One region of the Vibrio sp. TBV020 genome, then DNA from elsewhere that is predicted to be linked to it. Evidence: predicted binding sites of a transcription regulator. Region 1 holds the regulator's gene; each other region holds the start of a gene.
What was found. Region 1 encodes PurR, which represses purine synthesis genes. Its sites were predicted from a motif close to TNANGNAAACGTTTNCNTNA; they were not measured.

Region 1 (5,558 bases):
TTTTGCCATTACCCATTTCGCGATAACAGGGAACAGTCCAAGTAGGGCAAATGAGGCTAAAACAGTAGGGGAAACTATCCCTGATAGACTGTCGATCTGAGCAAGCTGAGTACCTGCATTAATGTAAACCGCAGTGCCTGGCAACATACCAAGTTGACTCACAAGGTAGTATCTAGCGGTTGAAATTGGGGTAAGTCCCATTAACAAGTTGATTAAGAAAAATGGGAACACTGGGATTAGGCGTAGTGAAAACAGGTAGAAAGCGCCATCCTTTTCAACACCTTTATTGATAGCAGATAACTTCTCTCCAAACTTACCTTGTACCCAATCACGTAGTAAAAATCGACTGCTTAAAAAGGCTAACGTAGCACCAATTGCACTGGCAAATGAAACGATAAGTAACCCGGTTGAAAAACCGAAAAGAGCTCCACCTAATAAAGTGACAACAGCGGCACCGGGTATAGAGAATGCAGTGATTGCCACATAGGCTAAGAAATAGGTAAGTGCTGCGACAATAAAGTTGTTTCTGATGTACTGTGCAAGTTCTGCTTGTTGTGCTTTAGCATTTTCTAACGTTAGGTACTGGCCAAAGTTCATTCCAAGGAAAACAATAAGTAAAACAAAGATAATGCCTAGTATGATTTTTTTATTCATGAGCTGCTCCATCAAGAATCATGGCCGATTAAACAAAGTGTTAATAGACTAGACAGGGAAAGCAAGCAGTAAATTTCAATAAAGACAAAAAAGTCAGCACAATGGCTGACTTTTTAAAATAGGAAATGAAATTGCGTTAGCGACTTAATTGGCTTAAGAGCTCTTCGCGACGGCTATGAGGAATTACAGACCAATGAGTACCATTGATTGCGCCTTCCAATGCCCAGAGCAACTCGACATTGACGTCTGAAGAGTGTGAAGATTGAATCGCTTTGAAGGCGTCCACTGCTCCAGTTGCTTCTAGGTTCTCAACGCTATCAATCCCTGCTTTCTTGAGCATTCGTTCAGTTGCGAGTCTCAAATTAGGCAGATCTTTTAGGCGGTTTGGTTTAGCTTTCGCTTGTTTTTTCTTTTCACTGTTTGCTGCCGAAAGTGCAGCCTGGGCAATCTCAAGAGTCTTTGAAGTATCGTCGAAGCAATCATCGCCTAAAGCGAAGTATTTTGTGACGACGGGAAAGCCACGTTTTTTATAAACGTAAGGTTCTAAACTGAGAGATTTAAATTGCGTTGCAAGTGCATCGTCTGCCCGAACGTGCAACTTATCATTGACGACTAATGCAAACATAGTGTCGTCGGCAAAAATACCGAAGCCACCAAACATTGAGCGAGACTTTATTAAGCCTAGGGGCTCAAACAGTCGCATTGAGTCTTTTAGTATTGGTTTATCCATGCTGTGTATTCTCGGTGTATATGTATACGCCACCAATTCAGGTCCGAGAGAGTAGCAAAATTATGCAGGCTTTTTGTCAATCAGGTGTCATACGAGTACAAGAATACTCAATATAACGTGTGCATATTTACCATCGGCAACCCCGCTACCAGACAAATCAATTGTTTAAGGCCGGAGGCTTTGCGTCCCATTCTTTCGAAATGGTTTGCCCTGTTCGTGGCATAATCGAACAATAATAAGGATAAATGGATTTTGGGCAGAACATCACGCCTGAATAGGATAAGTGTGATCTTGGTTCAATAAATAGAGCCTAACTTATACACTTAGCCAATAAGATTTGTTGGCTAAGTGTATGTCAAATAAGTTATTTCTTAATGTTTTGTACGGTATTTCTTTCAACGATTTCAGGGTGCATTTCAAAGATACGCTTTTCATGCTCTTTGTCTTTAATGCGCTCTAGTAGAATTTCGAAAGCGTTTTTACCTACACGACGTTTTGGTTGGTGAACTGTCGTCAGCGGTGGTGAGAAGTACTCTGCCAGTTCGATGTTGTCGTAGCCAATTACAGACATATCTTCTGGAATGCGAATACCTTTCTGCTGCAAGCGGCTCATTAAGCCAAGGGCCATCGTGTCGTTGAAGCAGAAAATTGCAGTTGGCTTTTTGTCCATAGCAACGATTTGATCTGCTGCAAGTACAGCGGTATCACACTCGAAGTTACCTTCTAGAATCCAATCTTCGTTAACTGGTAGGTTCGCTTCATTCATCGCACGCTTGAAGCCACGAATACGTTCCTGACATGCAGCTTTTTCAAAGTGACCACTTAGGCAGGCGACGTCTGTATGACCGCGTTCGATCAAGTATTTCGTCGCTAAGTAGCCGCCTTCTTCTGAGTTATCGATGATCTTGTCTGCTTGTGAGCTCTCTGGGCCCCAGTCCATAACTACTTTAGGGATGTCTTTGTGACGGTCGAGCATCTCACTTAACTCTTCTGTTAAGTCAGAACACATAACAAGAATGCCATCAACGCGCTTTTCAGCCAGCATGCGAATGTAGTCGCGCTGCTTCTCATAGATACCACCCGTGTTACACAAGATCAGCGTATAGCCTTGGCGGTAACAGTAGCTCTCTACACCATCTATGACTTCAGAGAAGAAAAGGTTCGTTGACTGAGTCACTAGCATACCAATCGTACGTGTCGTATTGCACTTCAGGCTACGTGCAACGGCACTAGGTGCGTAGTTCAGTTCAGTCACTGCTTCCATTACTTTTTCTTGCGTAGCTTCAGCAACAAAGCGAGTTTTATTAATTACATGTGACACAGTTGTCGTCGATACACCAGCAAGGCGAGCAACGTCTTTTATAGTGGCCATAAGGTTCTGTCCTGTCGATGACTGCCTTGAGTTAATATTCAGTTTAGAATATTTAGGCAGAAAGTATCAGAAACACAAAAACCGCTCTATTTAGCGGTTTGTATTTGATTCGTTTGTTTTTATCGTTTGCGGTCACAATATTAGACCGCAAAACACTTAAGAGCAAACAAAAAACGCTAGTGCAACCTGCGAGAGGTCACAATGTTTGTCTTTATTCGCCTAGCAGATAGCGGCAATCCAACTCTAAGAAAGCGACTGTCAATGTGCTAATAGCTGAGTAGAAACCAAACTCATCGAATTTCTGGCACTTGTTTGAGAACTGTGGCACCCAGCTCAACAGATGCTGCTGAATAAATGCTTCTTGAGCCTTGAATGCCTCTTCTAGTTGGCTTTCATCTTCCGATTTATTTGAACCCACGATTAAGTTACCCAAGAAATCGAGTTCAATTGCAATGTGATCGGCTGGTTCGTTGAGTTTTTTGTCTACCTCGACGCCATGCTCGGCCATTAATGCTTCCATCTCTTTGGCTGGAGTGTCATTCAGTAGACCCGATTTACCAATGTACATAGACGCGTATGGAAGTGCTGAGTCCTTATCGGATTTTAAGAAAAGGTCACAAAAGTCTGCAGCTAGCTCTAATTGAGCATCTTCACGATCCATTAGTCGGTTCAGCGCATCCGTAATACGGGTGATAGCAGGCTTTAGTTGTTCGTTCTCACCCAATCCAGTTAAGAAAGTACGAATCTCTGGTGATTGGTATTGTGCGATATTTTCTTCAGTTAGCTCAGTTGCGAAAAGGCTAGATAGCCACCAATAGATTTCTGCACGTTGTTCGTTAAATGTTTTGATTTCTTTCATTAGGTATTACTCCCCAAATAATTACCGATATTGTAACGAATAAAAATGAATAGCGGTAACGGCTTGTATGACAAGATAAATAGGAATGTTGGAAGATATTAATGCCTAGAAAAGTTTTGTCTTGAATCAATAAAAAATCATCTTTCTAGTTTTTAAAGTGATAAATACTAGAAATGTTACTATTTATGAATAGAATAATAGAAAGAGCAAATCCCAATGTAAATTAAGTGGTGTAGATGAGTTATCACGTACTAGTTGTAGAAGATGACGCAGTTACTCGCAGCAAGCTAGTTGGTTACTTTCAGAATGAAGGGTACGACGTAAGCGAAGCTGAAAGCGGCGAGCAAATGCGTGACATGCTACAAAGTAATGCGATTGATTTGGTGATGTTGGACATTAACCTGCCTGGTGAAGATGGTTTAATGCTAACTCGCGAACTTCGCAGTCAGTCAGACATTGGAATTATCCTGGTAACAGGACGCACGGATAGCATTGATAAAATTGTTGGCCTAGAAATGGGTGCAGACGATTATGTCACGAAACCTTTTGAACTGCGCGAGCTATTAGTTCGAGTAAAAAACTTGCTTTGGCGAATTTCAGCAGCACGTAATGTGTCTGGAAATACAGAGAGCGACAAATCAAACGAGAACATGGTTCGCTTCGGTGACTGGACGTTTGATGTTCAACGTCGAGCGTTAAGCCGCAACGGTGAACCAGTTAAGTTAACGAAAGCTGAATATGAGCTTCTGGTGGCGCTTTCTTCGTACCCGAACCAAGTGTTAAGCCGCGAACGTATTTTAAACATGATTAGCCACCGTGTAGATGCGCCTAACGATCGAACTATCGATGTATTGATTCGTCGTATGCGTGCAAAGATGGAGTTCGATCCGAAGAATCCGCAAATCTTTGTTACCGTGCATGGTGAAGGTTACATGTTCGCAGGGGATTAATGCATCTTCCTGCACAAAGAATAAAAAAATACCGAGGTTTTCCTCGGTATTTTTTTATCTATTAGATTTTACTTTCTGCTGACTCTAGGCTTTTCTCTTCATAATCTGACGCCCAGTCGCGTAATGATTGCCATATACGCCCCAACGTTTCATGCCAGTAGCGTTCTGTTTGTTCTAAGTACTTTCCTTTAGGTGTGTACTTTTCCCATGCTTGGGTAATATTGTCGTGTGCAAGATAATTGGTTGGCGCGGGGTAAGGCTCCATTCCTGCAGAGTGAAACTCGTTCAATGCACGCTTCATATGGCTTGCAGACGTGACAACCACAAGCTTTTTAGTGGTAACGAATGCAGCCGCTTGCCTTGCTTCTTCCCAAGTGTCTTTGGCTGTCTCAAGCAAAATAATGTCAGATTTTGACACGCCTAATGACAAGGCTACTTTTGCCATCATGCGAGCATTACTGACTTCAGAACCACCAGAATAACCAGACAAGATTAGCTTTGAACCCGGGTAGATACGCATAATGCGGATACCTTCGGCCAAGCGCATTAAACCTGTTCGGCTTAATTCTGAAGTAGGTGGGATTTTATCATCGACGACATGGCCACTTCCTAGCACCATGACATAGTCTATTGATTCATCTACCGGGAAAAATGCAGTGTATTGACGCTCAAGAGGCATCAATAATCGAGAAGAAACCGGTTGGAAGGCAATTAAGAAAATACCTATAAAAGAGAAGAGGACAACAAAACATCCTGTTTTCTGTTTACGCGTGAACATGATTAGCATAAGGCCAAACATACCAATGATTAACATCGCTGGCAGTGGCATTAGCAAAGAAGACACAACTTTTTTCAGCTCAAACATACCTAAATAGTCCGAAAAAACATCAATTGATTATATTTTAAGAGAAAGCCTCTTTATTCCTGCCTTTCTTGTGACAGAATAGCAGCACGATTAGACATAATAACTCATGCTGCTGTGACTGAAGACCG
Region 2 (5,558 bases), 410 kb from region 1:
CGCATATTTTTAATCTGAGCCTGTTCAAACTCATTAAAATCACGAGACTCGACTGCCGCAGTACGTTCGATTTTCTGAATTCGTTCGTAGATCGCGTGCTCTGGGCCGCTTTTAACGTCAGCAATTGCTTTTAGGTGCAACTGAACTTCTGCCACTAAGTTTGTTTTTGGCAATTGGACGAGTAGGTTAAGGTCTCGGTAGCCTGAAGCAGCAGGTTTTTTGAAGCGATTCTTAACTTTGACGATCGTCGTTTCTCGGTTTAGAACTTCGTACGCAGACATCAGACTTTCAATATCGTCAGCAACAATAGTTGCGCGTGCAAGGTCTGTAATTCGGGCAGTCTGACCGTCAAGTTCATAGGCGATTTTTTCTTTCGCACGTTGAGATGATTTTACGCCCGCGAAATAAGATTCAGTGGAAGTCAGTAGAGCAGTACTTTTACAAAGCGTCTCTAGTTCAGCTTGTGCTTGGTGAGCTTTGCTATAAAGCACGTCGAAATCAGAATAAGGTTGTAGTGGTGAAGTCGACATAGATTGAATGCCGTAAAGGCCGCTTAGGTTATGTTTGAATGCTTTTGAGCAAACTTCGTTCTGATTAGTAGAACGATTTTCCTCGTTACCTGGTGCGGTTGGAATAGCAGCGAATGCAGGTGCACGGCTGAGCATTAGTAGCATCAGGGCCGTAGTTCGCAAAAATAGGCTCATTCACTCTCCTTAGATGTGTAGGGCTTAGCTAAAAAGGTGTCGAAAAAGTTTCAATCACTAGCGCTACTCATCTGTACTTATTAAATGGGGCTGCTTTTTACAATTCCAAGCGGCTCCGTTTATCTGTTGCTTAGAACTTTGAAGTTACTCTCAAATTCTTCACTACTGTTTAGAGCGTGGTTGGTCATCAAGGTTCATTACCAACTTGTAAGCAATTATAAATGTTGAAGATGAACATAATCTGAATAGAACTTTCATCTTGTCTACCAATCGGGGATACCACTTGAGAGCGCTTTCAGATAGGCTATGGCCATTAAAGTCAGTCAATGAGAAAAGCGATGAGAGATCCAGAGTTTTGGCATGGTAAATGGGCGGCCAATCAGATTGGTTTCCATTTAGAAGATGTTAACCCGTTATTGATCCAGTACTGGAACAAAACCAACCCAAGTTACGAAGACAAAGTATTTGTCCCTTTATGTGGTAAATCGGAAGACCTGGTTTGGCTCGCAACAAAACACGAAGATGTTCAAGGTGTTGAGCTAAGTAATATTGCTGTTAGAGCTTTCTTTGCTGAGCATTTTTACACGCCAATGGTTATGCCAGTGAATGGCCAGCATGAGCTATTTCAATTTGATGAACTATCGATCTATACCGGCGACTTTTTCACCGCGCCGATTCAGCCTATCGATATTGTTTACGATCGTGCTTCGTTGGTGGCATTACCAGAAGAGATGCGTGGCGACTATGTAGCAAAAATCAAATCACTACTTAAGCCAGGTGCTCGTATACTGTTAGTGAGTTTAGATTACATTCAATCCGAAATGGCAGGGCCTCCGTTCTCTGTTCCTGAACAAGAAATTCGTTCACTCTATGCAGAGTTCAAAGTGACTAAGTTGTACCGTGATGAAGCAGATGAAGACCACCCTAAAATTGCTAAGAAAGGGCTGTCTCGATTTGCTGAAGAAGTTTATTTGATTGAAGCTTAGTTGCAAATAAACGAAAAGGCCTAGTCATATGACTAGGCCTTTTCGTTTATTTTAAACAAGTTTTTTAAGACAAATTAAAGGACTTAGTAAATCACTTTGACCTTAGCGGCACTTGCAACAGCCTCTTCAATTGCTTGTTCAATCGATTCACGACGTGTAATCGCAACACCTAAACGACGGCGGCCATCAATGTCAGGCTTACCGAATAGACGAATTTGAGTTTGTGGTAATGACAATGCTTCAGATAGACCTTCAAAACGAATATTGTCAGAGGTTCCTTGGCCAAGAATAACGGCAGATGCCGCTGGGCCATATTGGGTGATTCCCGCGATAGGCATACCGGTAAACGCACGGACGTGAAGTGCAAACTCAGAGCTATCTTGAGACATGAGTGTGACAAGGCCAGTATCGTGTGGGCGCGGTGATACTTCGTTGAAGATAACCGTGTCACCTTTGACAAATAGCTCTACGCCAAAGATGCCGTAACCACCTAATGCATTAACCACTTTACCTGCAGCATCTTGAGCGGCTTTTAGCGCGTTCTCAGACATAACTTGAGGCTGCCAAGATTCACGGTAATCTCCATCTTCTTGACGGTGCCCAATTGGAGCACAGAAATGAATGCCATCAACAGCACGTACAGTTAGTAGTGTTATTTCGTAGTCGAAATCGATAAAGCCTTCAACAATCACACGACCAGCACCAGTACGCCCACCTTCTTGTGCGTAGTTCCAAGCTTTCTCGACATCTTCAGCTGTCTTAATAACACTTTGACCTTTACCCGAAGAGCTCATTACTGGCTTGCACACGCAAGGTATACCAACACCTTCAACTGCAGTAGTGAACTGTTCATAGTTGTCTGCAAAACGATAAGGAGAGGTAGTAAGCTGCAACTCCTCAGCCGCTAGACGACGAATGCCTTCACGGTTCATGGTTAGCTTAGTTGCTTTCGCCGTCGGTACGACGTTTAACCCGTTCGCTTCTAATTCAACGAGCGTATCTGTCGCAATCGCTTCAATTTCTGGTACGACGTAGTCTGGTTGTTCTTTATCGATAATGGCTTTTAACGCATCGCCATCAAGCATATCTAACGTGTAGCTACGGTGTGCAACTTGCATTGCTGGCGCGTTTTCGTAGCGGTCACATGCGATTACTTCTAGTCCTAAGCGTTGGCATTCAATGGCAACCTCTTTACCAAGTTCACCAGAGCCTAATAACAAAACACGAGTTGAATTTTTAGCTGTCGCAGTACCAAACATAGATAACCTTAACGTTTAAGAGGAATAATAACTGTGTCGCATAATACTCATCCATTTAGAAAAAGCAAACGTTTGCGTCTGTTGTTTTATGTTTTTCTCGGTTTGGAGAGTGTGGTAGCTCAAACGATCAGAAAAGTGAATGTTTTGTCGACAACGTAGACTTAGGTCTCAAGTTAGCGCAATTAATTGACCGGATTTATAGTTAAATCGTGATGAATTGAGTAAAAGCAGGCAAATAGAGATATAATTTTTGTGAACTAAAGTCTCCTCATTATTAATATTGGCTTCACTATCAATGCAGTATGATCCCAACAATTCCATAAAAATTCCAATTAATACTCTTATGACAGGTATGTTCGTCACCGCTATTGAGGACAGCAAAAGAGTTAACTTAGCGAATGCCGGTAGGGTTCCTAACCGTAAAGCGATCGATCAGTTGATCAAAAATGGTATTAAATACGCGTGGGTAGACAAGGAACTGTCAGCTAGGGGGAGCGTGTTTAAGCCGGTGGTTGAAAAGGCGTTGGAACAAGATCTTGATTTAGAACCTCCAGCAGTTACAACATCACCACTTAAAAGAAAAAAGGTGAGTCGTTTTTCTCAGCAACAAAAAGCCCAAAAGATCATTAGAGATGCGAAAGGCCTTGCCCAAAAAATTCTATCGCAAACTTTTGACGGTAAACCGATTCAGGTTGATGAGTTAGATGGGTTAGCCGATGACTTGATTGAATCCGTTCTACTGAATTCAGACGCCTTGCAATGTGTGTCTGCTTTACGTAGCAAAGATGAATACCTGCTCGAACACTCAGTGAATGTAGCAACGCTTCTCGTGACGTTTGGTAAACATTTAGCGTTACCAAAAGAGACACTAAAGCAGATGGCTATCGGAGGAATTATCCACGACGTAGGTAAAGTTAAGGTTGATGATAAAGTTCTTCACAAACCAGCAAGATTAACGCCTGAAGAATATGAGCACATGAAGTTACACCAAGTGTATGCAGGTGAAATCATTATGAAGGTCGCAGGCCTGAGTGACGTTAGCCGTGATGTCTGCTTAATGCATCATGAAAAGCTCGATGGCACTGGTTACCCTAATGGGTTGACGGAAGAGCAACTTCCTATACATGGTCGTATGAGCTGTATCGTTGACATTTATGATGCTCTGACTGCGGACCGTTGCTACAAAAAAGGAATGAGTCCTGCAGAAGCATTTAAGATTTTACTTAGCTTGACGCCTAATCATCTTGATAAAGAACTGGTATACAAGTTTATTAATTGTATTGGTGTGTATCCGGTTGGAGCAATTGTAGAGCTGAGTGATGGGCGCGTAGGTATCGTCTGGACTTCGAATGCAAACGACCCTCTTAAGCCCGAAGTAAAGTGCTTTTACTCTCGAAAATATAAACGCTTTATTGATGTCGCATTTGTTAGCCTCAAAGGTTCACAGCTCAAAATCGAGAAAGCGATTGCTCAAAGCCAGTTAGAGGTGGATGCGACCCCTTTCTTTGAGGCTTAAAATCTAAAAAAGAAAAAGGCGCTATTACAGCGCCTTTTTAATATTCTCGGTTTCAATAAGTGAGCTTTAGACTTCTAGGTAACTCATTGGAATATCAGGGTTTAGAGCCTCAAGTGTTGATTGAGTCGTCGCTAGATGACTAATCGTTCCTTCCGCTACCTCTACTAATGCTGCTGACTCGATATCAGCCAAGTCTTGGCGATCCAATAGTAGCTGGATTAAAGCTACCTGAAGTGGTGGTAGGCTCGGGTTAAATGCGGCATTTTCTGCGTACGCACCCTGATATACCTTGCCGTTATTCATACGAAGAGCTACACCACTTAAGTTGTGTGTATAAGGAGCATGACTTCGATTTAATGCAGCAACCGCTAATTGAAGTAACTGATCATCTTCTTGGGTTTGTTTTCCATGATCTGTCTTAGCCATTAATGCTGACTTAATGCCTAGATCGGCCGGGCCAAACGATTCAGGCAGATACTCTTGTAGTAGTTTGCTGTCGCGTTGAGGAAGTTGAATTTCCAACTTATCAGCAGTAGAAAGCTCATTCATGAACTGGCGACAGTGGCCGCATGGGCTGAAGTTGATCGTGATATCAGCCACACCTTGTTCTCCTTTCATCCAAGCGTGGCTAATTGCTGATTGTTCTGCGTGGACAGTTTGTCCAAGTTGTACGCCACCAAACTCAACGTTAGCACCAAAATAGAGCTTACCTGATAGACCGCGAACAATTGCACCCACGTAGAAATTTGAAAGTGGAGCGTATGAGTATGCCGCTGCAAAAGGAAGTAAAGCGACACGCAGTTCAGCATCTTCCATACCAGAAAGAGCCAATAACTGTTCAAATTGTTCCGAAGAAAGCGTCGCGTCAAAATCGTCAGCAAGAAGAATAGGAGATAAGAAATCTGCTACGGTTTTTGGCGCTTCAGCTAACGCCTGTTCAATGCGGCTTCTCATAGTGAGTCCTTTAATAACTGAGTTGATACCTTTGAGTTTAGAGCCGAAAAGCCGACAGTAAACTAGGATATTGGTATTACATTTTAGGTAAAACACAGAATAGTTCAGAGATGTAGATCACACATATATATGTAACGGT
Region 3 (5,558 bases), 2.1 Mb from region 1:
AATGAACTAGAAAAACGCCATGGTATGAATTTCGAGCTAGTCGCTGTGGTAGATAGCCAAACGTATTGGTTCGATTCAAAAGGCATTGATGCGACGAAAGTAGCTGCGCACTTTGATGAAGAGTCTGTTAGCCACGAAGGTAGTAACTGGATTGAAAGATTAGGTGCGCTACAAGGTTATGACGATGTCGTTGTACTTGATGTGACCGCAAGCCAAACTTTAGCAGGCCGCTATCTTGAAATTGCCGAACAAGGCATGCATCTAATATCAGCTAATAAAGTTGCCGGTTCAGCATCCAGTGAATACTACCACCAAGTGCAAGATGCATTTGCTAAGATCAATCGTCATTGGTTGTACAATGCCACTGTTGGTGCAGGACTTCCAATCAACCACACTGTACGTGACCTACGAAAAAGTGGTGATGACATCATCGCACTATCAGGAATCTTCTCTGGCACTCTATCTTGGCTATTCCAACAATATGATGGCAGCATCCCATTTGCTGAGCTTGTCGACTTAGCTTGGCAACAAGGCCTAACAGAACCTGACCCTCGTAGTGATTTAGATGGCTCAGACGTAATGCGTAAGCTAGTGATCTTAGCGCGTGAATCTGGACTGTCTTTAGAGCCAGAAGCAGTCAAAGTGGAGAGTTTAGTACCTGCAGAACTGGCTGACGTTTCTTTAGATGAATTCTTAGACAAGAGCCAACTACTGAGTGAGTTACTCGCAGAGCGCCTAGAAAAGGCTCAGCGCGACGATAAGGTACTAAGATATGTCGCACGTCTAGAAAAGAATGGCACTGCAACAGTTGGCGTAGAAGCGCTAAATAAAGAACACGCTTTAGCTAACTTATTGCCATGTGACAACATCTTCGCCATCGAGAGTAAGTGGTACAAGGACAATCCATTAGTCATTCGTGGCCCAGGGGCAGGTAGAGAAGTTACCGCTGGCGCTATTCAATCAGACTTAAACTTCCTTTCTAGCTTACTTTAAGCTCTGTAGGCGCAGTGAGTACTGCGCCTATCTTCCTCTCTATCCTCTGCATGAATCCCTTTCAACCAAACTTGAACTTAGCTAATAATTAACTTGAAAAAAATTCATAATAGTACGGTTGACATTAAATCGTATTCAATACATTCTGTAGACATATAGACGTCTAAACGTCGATTTGGATTTTTGAGTTTTTCGGCACTGATGGCCACAGGGAGAGTAAGATGGGATACACGCACGCCAGTCATATTGACGCTTTAAATCAGAATATCGCTGAACTGTCTGACAATATCAACGTATCATTTGAGTTTTTTCCACCAAGCAGTGAAAAAATGGAAGAGACACTGTGGAACTCAGTACATCGTCTAAAAACTCTAAAACCTAAATTTGTCTCTGTTACTTACGGAGCCAACTCTGGAGAACGAGACAGAACTCATTCCATCATCAAAGAGATTAAAGACCAAACGGGTCTAGTCGCGGCACCGCACCTGACATGTATAGATGCTTCGCGTGAAGAACTAATCCAAATCGCTGATGACTACTGGGCAAACGGAATCCAAAGCATTGTTGCTCTGCGTGGTGACATTCCACCTGGTGGTGGTGCTCCAGAAATGTACGCATCTGACCTTGTCACTCTGCTAAAAGAGCGTCATGACTTCGATATCTCTGTTGCTGCTTTCCCTGAAGTTCACCCTGAAGCAAAGAGCGCTCAGTCTGACCTGCTAAACCTAAAACGCAAAGTTGATGCTGGCGCCAACCGTGCAATCACTCAGTTCTTCTTCGATGTAGAGAGCTACCTGCGTTTTCGTGACCGCAGTGTCGCAGCAGGTATTGATGTAGAAATCGTCCCAGGTATCCTCCCTGTTTCGAACTTTAAGCAAGCCTCTCGCTTCGCTGCGATGAACAATGTAAAGGTTCCGGGATGGATGGCTCAACAGTTTGAAGGGTTAGATGACGACCCAACAACACGCCAGTTAGTTGGAGCTAGCCAAGCAATCGACATGGTTCGAACTCTTAGCCGCGAAGGTGTTAAAGATTTCCACTTCTATACACTAAACCGTGCAGAGATGACCTACGCACTGTGTCACACACTTGGTGTTCGCCCTTCAGCTTAATACCACCCTCAAAAATCCAAGAAATAGCCGATGCCTTCATCGGCTATTTTTCTTCTATAAAAAGCAAAAAAGCTGAACATTATGTCCAGCTTTTCAATCTGAGTTAGGCAGAGTAATAATTACTCTACTTCATCCATTTTGCCTAGTAGGTTACGGATGCGCTCTTGCCATGCTGTGTGCTCTTGCTGCATCTGTTGAGCTTTCTGTTCTAGCTCTTCGCGATTTGCACGTAACTCGTTAGCTTCAGTAGCTAGCTTCTCTTTTTCTTCTTTAAGCTCTTCAACTTCCATTTGTAGAAGGGCAATAGTATCTACTGCAGTTTGGATTTTAGTTTCTAGTTGTTCTAGTACTTCAAAAGACATCTTAGCCTACCTATATTTATTCGGATAAGGGTTTTGGCCACTGATGTACCAAAACCTATTTTGTTCCATTCTACTCAGCCGAGAGCTGATAAACACTCCCTATATTTGATATTTTGCACCATTCGGTCAAAAAAACAGCGCAAATTGACAATAGCCTTACATCTAGGGAGCTCGTTGATCTCAATGACCAATTTAACTCGATAGATTGATGCAGTTCAATGGTCGTTCAATTAAAAAAGCAAACGTTTCCTTCTTGATATGCTAAAATTCGCCCGTTTTTATTTTTCTCTTTCCTTTAATTTTGGAGTCATCATGAAACGCGATTTAGCAATGGCATTTTCTCGAGTTACCGAAGGCGCAGCACTAGCTGGTTACAAGTGGCTTGGCCGAGGCGATAAAAATGCAGCTGATGGTGCAGCAGTGGAAGTCATGCGCACCCTACTCAACAAAACAGAGATCAGCGGAGAGATCGTAATTGGTGAAGGCGAGATCGATGATGCTCCGATGCTTTACATTGGCGAGAACGTTGGCATTGGTGGTGACGAAGTCGATATCGCAGTCGATCCAATTGAAGGCACTCGAATGACGGCAATGGGCCAGTCAAACGCGCTTGCTGTTCTTGCAGCCGGAGAGAAAGGAAGTTTCCTTAAAGCGCCAGATATGTACATGGAAAAGCTGGTTGTCGGTCCGGGTGCAAAAGGTTGTATCGACCTAAATAAACCACTAAAAGAGAACTTAGAAAACATCGCTAAAGCGCTAAATAAAACATTAGATACCCTAGTTGTTATCACGTTAGCAAAACCTCGCCATGACAAGGTTATTGCAGAAATGCAAGCAATGGGTGTACGTGTATTTGCTGTGCCTGATGGTGACGTTGCTGCTTCAATCTTAACTTGTATGCCTGATAGCGAAGTGGATGCAATGTACTGCATCGGTGGCGCTCCAGAAGGTGTAGTATCTGCTGCTGTCATTCGTGCACTAGATGGTGATATGCATGGTCAGCTTCTATCTCGTCACGAAGTAAAAGGTGATAGTGAAGAAAACCGAATTTACGGTGCTGCGGAGCTTAAACGTTGTGAAGAAATGGGCGTAAAAGCTAATGTCGTTCTAACGATGGAAGATATGGCACGTAGTGACAATGTTGTTTTCTCAGCAACAGGTATTACTAAGGGTGATTTACTAGATGGTATCTCTCGCCAAGGTAATATTGCAACGACTGAAACTCTATTAATCCGTGGCCGTTGTCGTACGATTCGTCGTATTAAATCAACACATTACCTAGAACGTAAAGATCCTGAAGTTAGAGATATCATTCTTTAATTCATCAATAATGTTCTAAGTACAAAAAAGGTCAGTAGCTTACTGACCTTTTTTAGTTAATCTGTATCAATACAAACTTGATTCTTACCGGAGATCTTAGCTTGATAAAGCAGTTCGTCTGCTTTCCTTATCCCTTGACTACTCCACAGGTGACGCAGATTGTCGAAGTGGTGAGTCGCATAGATTTGAACGCCGCCTGACACCGTTACATCAATCCTTTCACCACTTTTTAAGCGATAGCCTTGCAAGCTAACGTCACGTTGAATACGTTCGAATATCGAAGAAATCAATTCGTTCGACTCTCCAGTAACAGCGACAACAAACTCTTCACCACCAAACCGAGCAACAATATCGCATTGCCTCAAACTATCCGTGATCAACGAGCCAATATGATCGATCACTTGGTCACCAACCTCATGGCCGAATTGGTCGTTGACTCGCTTAAAGTCATCAATATCAAATACACCTAAGCCTAGAAAGCGCAGTTCATCTTGAGCCTTTAGACGATCTTCAAACCCTCTACGGTTGCTTAACCCTGTCAATGGGTCTCGCATAGCAAGTTCTTTCAACGTTGACTGAGTTGCTTGAGTGTATCGATACCAAATGAATGCAATTGCTAGTGCATACGCAAAGAGCAGAATCATTAGCTGACTCTGTTCATGGTTAATAATATGGATAATATGAACCCGTTTGGGCTCATCGACATTCAAATAGAGCCCTGAGTGCTCACCATGAATATAAACAGGAGCAGAGAAAGTAAAGCTAACCAGATCCTTTAAGTTCGGTCCAGGAGTCGCCGACAAACGATAACCAGAGAGCTTGTCATGCAATAGACTCTCTAAATAGGTATCTATCGCTAGAACGCCTTTGAACTCGCCATCTACATAGACACCTTTCGTGATCGTCACCACTTTGAGACCTGTCATGTAGTCTTCGTAGTCTCCTGTATATACGACTCGCTCTTGCTGCTGGGTTAATCCGTGACGTACCGTGTTAATCCAATAAGGACGATTCAAAACAACACTATCAAACGTGTCTCCCTTGATTGCTTGGGCAAACTCTTGTGGTGAAGAGATGATGAACTTGTCTTTAGATAAGAAGTAGATAGCCGAGATAGACTCAATCGACTTTGAAAAATAAGCCATTGATGGCGCGATGAAGAGGCGTCGGTAAGCTTCTTTATAAAGCTCAGAGTTAACATCGCACATCTCTGTTGGGCCAGAGAACAAGAAATCGTAATCTTCGCCATCACTACTGACACCACTAAAATTACAAGTGATACCTGATAAGTTGATAGTATGTGGAAGCACGTACTCTTCATTATGAAGTGGATATAGAGCTGTGATGTTGTATTCAAGCGCGTTAACCACTTGGGTCAACTCTTCCAATGATTGCTCGACCCTTAGTTTTTCTTGAAGGTACTCAAATTTTGACTCTTCAGCCGAATCAATAATAAGTAATGCTATAAACAGAACAAACGTTGCTGTTATCCATGCAAAAGTTTTCTTAAATCCTATCTCATAAGTCGTTGTCACGTTACTTTCACTACGTTGAGAAGAGTGCGCATTTTAACAGAATGATATACTTTTGCTATTTATATTCATCATGAAGTATATGAGAAACAGATAACTTGTAAGCCTTATAAACGCAAAAAGCCCGTTGCGAGAGCAACGGGCTTTTAAAACGACGAAAGCCTAGTCATAAGACTAGGCTTTCTAAATAAGTGGCGGAGCGGACGGGACTCGAACCCGCGACCCCCGGCGTGACAGGC
Region 4 (5,558 bases), 980 kb from region 1:
TATCGATGGTTTAAATAGCGCCAGATATTTCGCTACCAGTCTGGTTGAACATGACCTAGCGATTACCAGTGGTTTGGCATTAGGTGTAGATGGCTATGCTCATGATGGTGCTCTGCAAGGCGGCGGAACAACACTCGCTGTTTTGGGCTGTGGTTTGCAAACGGTCTATCCCGCTCGGCATCGAGACCTTGCTGAACGGATTATTGAAAGTGGCGGAGCACTTGTCTCTGAATTTCATCCGTCAGCGAAGCCTAAAGCCGATCACTTTCCTCGTCGTAACCGAATTATTAGTGGTCTCTCATTAGGTGTTTTAGTCGTTGAAGCAGCAGAGAAGAGTGGTTCTTTAATTACAGCTCGTTATGCGTTAGAGCAAGGGCGTGAAGTTTTTGCGCTGCCTGGCTCTATACATCAACCTAGTGCTCGAGGGTGTAACCTATTGATCAAGCAAGGTGCATGTCTCGTAATGACGGCTCAAGATATTCTTGATGAAATAGAAACGTTGCGCGCTTGGTCTGAATATGAGAAGCCACCGATTCAAGCAGAATTGTTCGATAAAATAGATAGTAAAGAAGAATTGCCATTTCCTTTGCTGTTAGCTAACGTAGGAAGTAAGGCTACACCAGTTGATATTCTTGCAAACAGGACCAATATACCTGTGCAGGAAGTCATGATGCAGCTCTTAGAGCTTGAGCTTTCAGGGCATGTTGTTGCAGTTTCCGGTGGCTATATTCGAAAGGGGAGGGGCTAGCTATGATGATGGATATCCTAATGTATCTGTTCGAGACTTACATCCATAGCGATGCGGAGTTACAAGTCAATCAAGATGAACTAGAAGAAGAACTTCTTCGAGCTGGTTTTCATCAAAAAGACATCTATAAAGCCCTTGTCTGGCTAGAAGAGCTAGCGGCACTTCAGCAAAGTGAAACCCACTCTGCAATTTCTGTGTGCAGCACTTCCAATTCGACTCGTATTTACACCAGTAAAGAGTGTGAACGCCTATCCATTGAATGTCGTGGCTTTTTAACCTTCCTTGAGCAGGTTAATGTGCTGACGACAGAAACTCGTGAAATGGTGATTGACCGTATCATGGGTTTAGAAACGGATGAGTTCGAATTAGATGATCTGAAATGGATTGTGTTAATGGTGCTGTTTAATGTGCCGGGCAATGAGAACGCTTATACGCTTATGGAAGAGCTGTTGTATACCAAAGAGCAAGGTATTCTTCACTAATCTTCATGAGTTGATATGAGTAACAAGATTGATCAGACACTGTTTTCAGCGCATGAGCATGCGTTGGAGCATCAATCGTGCCCAAAATGCCAAGCGGAGCAGCGTGAAGGTGAGCTTCAGCTTCGTCACGGCAAACATGGCCCTTTCCTTGGTTGTAACCAATACCCTGAGTGTGATTTCATTAAGCCCTTGCATCAAAACGATGGACACATCGTTAAAGAGCTAGGTGTGCCATGCCCTGAATGCGGGAATGAGCTGGTATTACGTCAGGGTCGCTACGGCATGTTTATTGGCTGCAGTCACTACCCAAGTTGCCACCATATCGAGTCTCTCGACCAGCCTAAACAAGAGCAGGCACCGCAAACGCACTCGTGTCCTGAATGTCATAAAGGCCAATTGGTTGAGCGTAAAACTCGTTTTGGTAAATTGTTTTATGCTTGTGATAACTACCCTAAATGTAAGTTTGCCGTTAATCAGCCTCCGGTTGCTGGCAAGTGTGAGAAGTGTGGCTATCCGCTATTGGTAGAAAAAAAGCTCGTCAGTGGTGACAAGCTTCAATGTGCTGACCGAAAGTGTCATCACATTCAACAAGATTAAAAAAAACGGCGCTGGGTGCGCCGTTTTTTATTGTTTGTTAGTTTCGGCTACTCAGAAAAGTTAGCGGCAAACTCGTGTACCGCAGGGAAAGCTTCTTTGTCTAAGCTATCTGCTAGTGCGCAAAGCTTACGTTGCAGCTCGCCGTTGTAGTCGCCACAAACATTGATGTGACCCATTTTACGACCCGCGCGCTTCTCTTTGCCATACCAGTGAACATGACAGCCATCCATTTCAAGCACTGCTTGAGGAAGCGTGTCTTCACCAAGAATGTTGATCATGGAAGTCGAACGAATCAGTTTGGTTGAGCCTAAAGGTAGACCGCAAACTGCACGTAGATGGTTTTCAAACTGACAAGTTTCAGCACCTTGCTGGGTCCAATGACCAGAGTTGTGTACGCGTGGTGCAATCTCATTCACTAATAGAGTGCCGTCGACATCAAAAAACTCTAGTGCTAGCACACCGACATAGTCGAGCTTATTTGCAACTGCGGTAAACATTTCTTTGGCTTGCTCTTGCAGTTCGTTATCTGCAATCGCGGTAGAAAGTGTCAGTACGCCATTGGTGTGAACATTCTCTGCCAGTGGGTAGACAGCGACAGAGCCATCTTTTGCTCGTGCCCCAACCAATGAAACTTCTCGGCTAAAAGGAACAAACTCTTCAGCCACAATTGCTTGAGTCTCTGTGGCAGCAATACACTCTGCCATTTCTGCCCAAATGCTATCGGCTTGATTTGCATCTTTTAAACGCCACTGACCTTTACCATCGTAACCACCTAAGGCACTTTTGAGTACCATAGGAATACCGACGTGTTCTATCGCTTTGTCAAAATCTTCACGAGAGTTGATGACATAATATTTTGCATTACGAACACCCGCATCATCGAGCAAACCTTTCTCAATTCGGCGATCGCCACCGGCTTTGATTGCATCAGCTGATGGGAGGAACTTACCGCTTTGCTCACATACCGCAAGAATATCGTGTGGAATATGCTCGAACTCTGCAGTGATGACATCCGCTTTAGCAATCGCATTTTCTAAGCCGTGACCAAGCACACTTTGAGTGAGAGGGTGAACAATATTTTCGCTGCCCACATCATATGCAGAAATTTCAATGTTTAACGGAGCACCCGCTAGAGACATCATTCGAGCCAGTTGACCAGCACCTAGCACTAAAACATGCATTGCATTAGTCCTCTGCAGGGTTAGGGTTTGCTAGAACCGTGTCTGTTTGTTCTTGGCGAAAAGCTTCGACTTTTGCCATCACTTCTTCATCGTGAGTACCAAGAATCTGTGCCGCCAGAATACCAGCATTTGCGGCACCTGCTTCACCAATTGCAAGTGTCCCAACCGCAATACCTTTTGGCATCTGAACGATTGAGTATAGAGAGTCTAAGCCGCTAAGTGCACGTGATTGTACTGGTACGCCAAGAACTGGCAGAGAAGTGAACGCTGCCGCCATTCCAGGAAGGTGAGCTGCGCCTCCCGCACCTGCAATGATAACTTTAAGGCCGCGTTCTTTTGCACTATTTGCATAGTCAGCAAGAAGTTGAGGAGTACGGTGCGCAGAAACAACCTTGGTTTCGTATTCAACACCGAATCTGTCTAGCATTTCAGCTGCTAGTTTCATTGTTGGCCAATCTGATTTAGAACCCATGATGATACCGACTTTCATCTCAAACTCCTTCAAAGCTGCATAGAACAGGTGAGAAAATAATTTGAGCGCATTATACGGGGATTTTGCCACTAAGCAAACGTTTGCGTCAGGTTTGGACGGGAAGTGCAAATAATCGCTCTTAAATAGGTTTAGTCACTACTCTCGATTATTTGTACACTTAACCCAAACTGCCAACCAATAGGAAGCTTAAGGTGAGTAACTTTGAAAAAGCACTCAGTGCGTTACAACAAGGTGAAGTGATCGCCTACCCAACTGAGGGCGTGTTTGGGGTAGGATGCGACCCTGATAACCCCCAAGCCATACAAAAGCTTCTTGAACTTAAACAGCGACCAATAGAAAAGGGCCTCATTTTAATTGCGGCAAGCTATGAACAGCTATTGCCTTATATTAATCAGCAGGCTTTAACGAAAGAGCAGCTAGAAAAGGTGCTTCAAACATGGCCAGGCCCGGTCACTTGGGTAATGCCATGTAGCGATAAGGTCTCTAAATGGGTGTCGGGGCAATATGACTCGATCGCAGTGCGTGTGACTGATCATCCTTTAGTACAAAAGATGTGTAATGCGTTTGGAAAGCCGCTAACCTCTACCAGCGCCAACTTAACGGGCGAGCCACCATGTGTGACGACTGAGCAAGTTTATCAACATTTAGGCGATCAGTTGGTTGCGATACTTGAAGGGCAAACAGGTGGTAGAACGAACCCAAGTGAAATTCGTGATGCAATAACCTCACAAATATTGAGACAGGGTTAACCCTGCAATAAAGGAAGTCGAATGTCAGCGATAGATAAATTAGCCGTAAAACAATTTCTTATGGCACTCCAAGACTCTATATGTCAGCAACTAGAGCAAGCCGATGGGCAAGCCGTATTTGTAGAGGATGAATGGCATCGCGAACCTGGTGAAAGACTGGGTGGTGGTGGTCGAACACGAGTAATGAAAGAGGGAGCAGTGTTTGAGCAGGGAGGAGTTAACTTTTCTCATGTTCAAGGAAAAGAGATGCCAGCATCCGCAACGGCGCACCGACCTGAATTAGCAGGGCGTCGTTTTGAGGCGATGGGCGTTTCTTTGGTGATGCACCCTAATAACCCTTATATCCCAACTTCACACGCAAATGTTCGCTTCTTTATTGCAGAAAAAGACGGTGAAGAGCCGATTTGGTGGTTCGGTGGTGGTTTTGACTTAACCCCTTTCTACCCTTTCGAAGAAGATGCTCAATATTGGCACAACACGGCGAAAGAGGTCTGTGCGCCATTTGGCGGTGAAGTGTACTCAGAGCATAAAGCTTGGTGTGACAAATACTTCTACTTACCTCACCGTGATGAAACACGTGGTGTCGGTGGTTTATTCTTTGATGATCTCAACCATTGGGAATTCGATAAGTGTTTTGATTACATTAAGGCGGTGGGAGAAGGTTACACGCAAGCATACTTACCTATTGTTGAACGCCGTAAAGAGACTGAATATGGAGAACGCGAACGTCAGTTCCAGCTATATCGTCGTGGTCGCTATGTGGAGTTCAATCTAGTCTTTGACCGTGGCACATTGTTTGGACTACAAAGTGGTGGCCGTACAGAGTCTATTCTTATGTCGATGCCCCCACTAGCGCGCTGGGAATATGCGTATCAAGTAGAACCTAACTCTCCTGAAGCAGAGTTATACGATCATTACCTCAAACCAAGAGAGTGGTAAGACTTTCTTCAATAAATAGTTAGTGATAGGGTCAATGCATCGCATTGGCCCTTTTATATTATTGCAGGTAAAGGAAATGACTCAGCAAATAGATCGTTACGCCGTTTTTGGTAATCCTATCGGACAAAGTAAGTCCCCATTCATTCACACTCTATTTGCTCGCCAAACAAGTCAATCTCTGACTTACACTGCAGAGAGCCCAAATAAAGACGCTTTCGACCAAGCAGCGACCGAGTTTTTCGCTCAAGGTGGTAAAGGCTGTAATGTGACTGTGCCTTTTAAAGAAGACGCTTACCGATTTGCTACACGCTTAACCGAGCGAGCTCAACTTGCTGGGGCAGTGAATACGCTAAAAAAACTTGATGACGG

Region 2: purT (formate-dependent phosphoribosylglycinamide formyltransferase) is a predicted target of PurR. The motif match lies at 3,010-3,029, and genes of this name have one in related genera.
Region 3: glpX (class II fructose-bisphosphatase) is a predicted target of PurR. The motif match lies at 2,702-2,721, and genes of this name have one in related genera.
Region 4: purE (5-(carboxyamino)imidazole ribonucleotide mutase) is a predicted target of PurR. The motif match lies at 3,570-3,589, and genes of this name have one in related genera.

The regions. Positions count from the first base shown of each region.
Region 1 is NZ_JBEEAQ010000003.1:1,224,887-1,230,444, forward strand. Features, by position in the region: gene AAFX28_RS13590 (TVP38/TMEM64 family protein) at 1-654, opposite strand, end outside; gene AAFX28_RS13595 (TfoX/Sxy family DNA transformation protein) at 791-1,384, opposite strand; cyclic di-GMP riboswitch class I at 1,517-1,604, opposite strand; gene purR (HTH-type transcriptional repressor PurR) at 1,749-2,756, opposite strand; gene torD (molecular chaperone TorD) at 2,968-3,615, opposite strand; gene torR (two-component system response regulator TorR) at 3,852-4,565, shown strand; gene elyC (envelope biogenesis factor ElyC) at 4,627-5,430, opposite strand; gene cmoM (tRNA uridine 5-oxyacetic acid(34) methyltransferase CmoM) at 5,545-5,558, shown strand, end outside.
Region 2 is NZ_JBEEAQ010000003.1:1,636,287-1,641,844, forward strand. Features, by position in the region: gene AAFX28_RS15715 (phosphoribosylglycinamide formyltransferase) at 1-704, opposite strand, end outside; gene AAFX28_RS15720 (thiopurine S-methyltransferase) at 1,043-1,690, shown strand; gene purT (formate-dependent phosphoribosylglycinamide formyltransferase) at 1,774-2,949, opposite strand; gene AAFX28_RS15730 (HD-GYP domain-containing protein) at 3,245-4,465, shown strand; gene cdd (cytidine deaminase) at 4,532-5,419, opposite strand.
Region 3 is NZ_JBEEAQ010000003.1:3,296,889-3,302,446, forward strand. Features, by position in the region: gene AAFX28_RS23150 (bifunctional aspartate kinase/homoserine dehydrogenase II) at 1-993, shown strand, start outside; gene metF (methylenetetrahydrofolate reductase) at 1,215-2,105, shown strand; gene zapB (cell division protein ZapB) at 2,225-2,467, opposite strand; gene glpX (class II fructose-bisphosphatase) at 2,780-3,787, shown strand; gene AAFX28_RS23170 (diguanylate cyclase) at 3,844-5,259, opposite strand; tRNA gene AAFX28_RS23175 (tRNA-Asp) at 5,512-5,558, opposite strand, start outside.
Region 4 is NZ_JBEEAQ010000003.1:244,664-250,221, forward strand. Features, by position in the region: gene dprA (DNA-processing protein DprA) at 1-748, shown strand, start outside; gene AAFX28_RS09040 (DUF494 family protein) at 751-1,230, shown strand; gene AAFX28_RS09045 (topoisomerase DNA-binding C4 zinc finger domain-containing protein) at 1,246-1,827, shown strand; gene AAFX28_RS09050 (5-(carboxyamino)imidazole ribonucleotide synthase) at 1,875-3,008, opposite strand; gene purE (5-(carboxyamino)imidazole ribonucleotide mutase) at 3,013-3,498, opposite strand; gene AAFX28_RS09060 (L-threonylcarbamoyladenylate synthase) at 3,693-4,250, shown strand; gene hemF (oxygen-dependent coproporphyrinogen oxidase) at 4,272-5,189, shown strand; gene aroE (shikimate dehydrogenase) at 5,266-5,558, shown strand, end outside.